DNA from 2 places in the Streptomyces sp. NBC_01224 genome. Region 2 is predicted to be linked to the other one. Evidence: riboswitches for the same ligand, from Rfam matches in the RefSeq annotation. Region 2 holds a riboswitch; the other holds the start of a gene.
The links. Region 2 has a riboswitch for cyclic di-AMP ahead of OG609_RS19315 (M23 family metallopeptidase). Riboswitches for the same ligand answer to the same signal wherever they lie in the genome.
Positions count from the first base shown of each region.

Region 1: linked by a shared signal. The riboswitch ahead of OG609_RS15860 (C40 family peptidase) and the one ahead of OG609_RS19315 (M23 family metallopeptidase) in region 2 are both predicted to bind cyclic di-AMP.

Region 1 covers NZ_CP108529.1:3,662,295-3,664,458, forward strand. Annotated here, with positions in the region: gene pcrA (DNA helicase PcrA) at 1-750, opposite strand, end outside; cyclic di-AMP (ydaO/yuaA leader) riboswitch at 1,008-1,173, shown strand; gene OG609_RS15860 (C40 family peptidase) at 1,172-2,164, shown strand, end outside.
Region 2 covers NZ_CP108529.1:4,368,372-4,370,535, forward strand. Annotated here, with positions in the region: gene OG609_RS19310 (aldo/keto reductase) at 1-3, opposite strand, end outside; gene OG609_RS19315 (M23 family metallopeptidase) at 144-1,325, opposite strand; cyclic di-AMP (ydaO/yuaA leader) riboswitch at 1,337-1,489, opposite strand; gene OG609_RS19320 (PP2C family protein-serine/threonine phosphatase) at 1,825-2,164, opposite strand, start outside.

The DNA.
Region 1 (2,164 bases), 710 kb from region 2:
CATCGCGTAGGCCTGGGCGAGGGTCTTCTCGAAGCCTCCCCCATTCTCGGCTCCGCTCGAATGGGAGGTGCCCCCTCCGGCCTGGCCGGCGAAGGTCTCCTCGTCGATCAGCTCGTTCTTCAGGTTGGAGACCTTGGCCGTGAACGCCTTCGGCGGGAAGCGCTTCGGGTCGAGGTCGAGATCGCGGCAGACCAGGGCCATCAGGCGCTTGGAGTCGGCGGCGTCGTAGATCGAGAACGACGAGGTGAAGCCGAGCTTCTTCGACTCGCGGCGCAGGATGCGTACGCACGCGCTGTGGAAGGTCATGACCCACATGGCGTTGGCGCGCGGTCCGACGAGTTGCTCGACGCGCTCCTTCATCTCGCCCGCGGCCTTGTTGGTGAAGGTGATCGCCAGGATCTGGCCGGGGTGCACCCCGCGCTCGGCGAGGAGGTGGGCGATCCGGTGGGTCAGCACCCGGGTCTTTCCGGAGCCCGCCCCGGCGACGATGAGCAGCGGGGAGCCCGCGTGGACCACGGCGGCGCGTTGCTCGGTGTTCAGCCCGTCGAGGAGCGCCGCGGAGTCGATGACGGGGCGGTGCGCGCCGTCGCGGTAGTACGCGTCCCTGGGCGGCGGCGGGGGCCCGTCGAATACGCCCGCGAAGAGGTCCTCCGGCACCGCTTCGGGTGCGGAGTCCTCGGGGGGCGGCGGGGGCTCTTCCTCCGAGTGCTGGAGGCCGGCCAGGAAGCTGTCGTCAAAGAGGCTGCTCATCGCTTGTCGAGTCTAGGCCGCCGCAACGACACACGACGGCCGCATGGCGAACCGCACCCGACGACCGGGCACACAAAGGCAGCGGTCACCCACTCCGTGTAAGGGAATTCGGGCCCTCGTCGGCCCTTGCCGCCCCACTTCACCAAGGTCACGAAAATGTATCGGGCATATCGAACATCGACCTTCACAGCAGCACCACGGGTTGGCTAGCGTGCTCGACCGGGCGGCCCGTACCCCCTGAGGCGAACCACGCCGAGCGGGCGCCCACGCCGAATCCGGCCTGCCCTCGCGGGAGTTCGGAGCCGGGGACCCACACGCAGCACCGGGGTGAATCGGTCCTTATCCCCCACTCGGACCGTAGGGCAGCCTTCCGTTCCGCCCGAACCCGACAGCTAACCCGGTAGGCGGTCCACGGAAGGAGATGCCGGCCTTGGCGTCGCATCGCAAACCGCGCACCCGGGTGCGCACCACCACACCGGCCGTAGGACTCACCACGGCGGCACTGGCGTCCGTGACCCTTCTCTCCGCACAGAGCGCCACGGCCGCCCCCGCCCCGAAGCCCGGCATCGAGGACGTCCAGAAGAAGGTCGACGACCTCTACCGGCAGGCGGGCACCGCGACCCAGCAGTACAACCAGGCAAAGGAAGCCTCCGCCACCCAGCGCGCCAAGGTCGACGCCCTGCTGGAGGACGTGGCCAAGCGCGCCGACAAGCTCAACGACGCCCGCAGGACGCTCGGCGCCTACGCGGCCGCGCAGTACCGCACCGGCTCCATCACGCCGAGCGCCACCTTCTTCCTGGCCGACGACCCGCAGTCGTACTTCGACCAGAGCCAGCTGATGAGCCGGATGACCGGTCAGCAGCAGAAGGCAGTCACGGACTTCCGTACGCAGCAGGCCAAGGCGTCGAAGAAGCGTGCCGAAGCGGTGCGGAGCCTGGAGACGCTGACCTCGACACAGACCACGCTGCGCACCAGCAAGCAGAACGTCCAGAAGAAACTGGGCGAGGCGCGCGCGACGCTGTCCAAGCTGACCGCCGAGGAGAAGGCGCGGCTCGCGGCGCTGGAGCGCAAGAAGGAGGCGGAGGCCAAGCGCAAGGCGGAGGAGCTCGCGAAGCAGCAGGCCGCCACCAAGGCGGAGGCGGACCGCAAGGCCGCAGAGGCCGCGAAGGAGGCAGGATCCGGCAGCGGTACGGGTACGGGTACGGGTACGGGTACGGGCACCGGAACCGGCTCGGACAGCAGCGCCACCGCCAAGGCCCAGAAGGCCCTCGCCTTCGCCACGGCCCAGATCGGGAAGCCGTACGTGTGGGGCGCGACGGGCCCGTCCTCGTACGACTGCTCCGGCCTCACCCAGGCCGCTTGGAAGGCCGCGGGCGTCGACCTCCCGCGCACCACCTGGGACCAGGTGGAGACA
Region 2 (2,164 bases):
CATATCCAGATCAACGGATTCCGGCGAGTCCGCTATTCCGGCAGACCGGCAGCCCTGACGTCGGGGGGTGAGCGTCAGGACTGCCGGGGTTCAACGGCCTGTGAACCGGCTCGGATCACGAAGGCCGGGAGGCGGCCGGCGGATCAGGGATTGAGGCCCTTGTCGCGCAGCCAGGCCATCGGGTCGATGCCCGTACCGTCGGGGGTGTGGACCTCCAGGTGGAGGTGCGCGCCCGTGACATTGCCGGTCGCGCCGACCCGGCCGATGGTCTCACCGGTGGTGACCTTCTGGCCGACACTGACGCCGATCGAGGACTGGTGGCAGAACCACAGCTCCGTACCGTCGTCGAGCTCCAGCACCGTGCGGTAGCCGTACGAACCGGACCAGCCTGCCGACTTGATGGTGCCGCCGTGTACGGCCTTGATCGGGGTGCCGGTCGGCGCCGCGAAGTCGAGGCCGGTGTGGTAGCCGGAGGACCACATCGAGCCGGCCTGGCCGAAGGTCGAGGTGATCGTGTACGAGGAGGTCGGGATGGCGTAGCTGGCGGCGAGCTTGGCGAGCCGCAGGGCCTCGGCCTTCGCCTTGGCTTCCGCCTCCGCCTTCTTCTTCTCGGCGGCGGCCTTGGCCTCGGCCGCGTCCTGCTGCTTCTTGGCCTCGGCGGCGGCCTTCTCCGCGGCCGCCTTCTCCTGCGCCGCCTTGGCCTCGGCGTCGGCGGCGTCCTGCTGCTGCTCGGCCTGCTGGAGGATGCGGGCCCGGAGTGCCTCGCCCGCGTCCGTCGTGCCCTGCTCGGCCTCGGCGGCGGTGAGGCCGGCGGTGGTGAGCGGGGCGGCAGCGGCGGCGGCTTCGGCCTTGTCGGCCTCGGACTCACCGGAGAACAGGGAGCCCACGCCGGGAAGGGACTTGGCGTCGGGGAGGTTGTCCGAGATGGAGTCGGGAAGGGAGATGGAGACCGGCGGCTTGCTCTGCGCGGTGGCCATGCCGCCCGCGCCGACTGCCGCGATGACACCGACCCCGAGCACCGTGGAGCTACGGGCAAGTCCGTTGCGCTGCTTGGCGACGCGGTGCTTGCCGCGTACGGGGCGGACGGACTCCTCGGTGGGATTCCACTCGTCCCAGCTTCTGTCGGGCTCACTGTTGCCGTCGGCGCGGAATTCGCTGCCGAACTCACCGGCGAAGTCGCCGCCCGTCTCGGCGCCGAACGCCGTTCCCGTCCCAGCGGTTCCGTAGTCGGAGCCGAAATCGGATCCGAAGTCGGCGCCGAAGTCGGAACTGAACTCGGGGTTGAACCGAGAGGGGGCCTCGGGGGCAGGCTTGTTGGACGCCACGGGGGCGCACTCCTTTCCTTCCTTCTCGCCTACCGGGTTAGCTGACGGGTTCGGAGCAGGAAGGTCTCCTACGGGCCCCTCTGCCTCTCACGAGACACAGGTGTCCGATTCACCCCATGTAGGTGGTTCCCCGGTTCCCTTGCGGAATTCGGCGCTCGCGCACGGTGCCGCCACTGACGACGGCTGGGACGACCGCGCTGCGTTATCGAACGTTAATAGACACACGGGCCTGATTCCAAGCTGTTCCCACTGATCGTTCAGGTCTTTGGCCTGGACTTTACGGGACACAACCGGGTGGAATCGGACGAGTTGATCGCCCCTCAGTCATTACCCGGTTCCTGACGTTGCGTCAAATGTTATGCGGAGCGACGCCTTTCGGTTACGTACGGTGGCATCGCGCGCACAAGGCCGCGCCCCGGGCCGCGCCAAACACCCGACCCGCACGAGCCACCCGGCCCGCACGAGGCACCCGATTCACGCGAAGCACCCGCCCTACCCGTCACGCCGTTTCCAGGCCCACGATCTTCACGGTCCTGCGCCGGTCCGGCTGCCCCTCCGCGGGACGTACGACCGCGAGCAGCGCCATGTCGTCGGTCGTCTCACCGCCCGTGTGCAGCCGCACGTCATCGGTCAGCGCGGACAGCAGCTCCTCGGGCCCCGGAAAGATCCGCCCGCGCAACCGGGCCGCCGGGTCGTAGAAGACCCCATCGGCGTTCCGTGCCTCGGAGAGGCCGTCGGTGTAGAGGAGCAGGGTCGTCCCCGTCGGCAGATCCCACTCGTCCGCCCGGTCGGGCCACACCCCCAGGTCCATCCCGAGCGGTAGCGCGGGCACCGTGGAC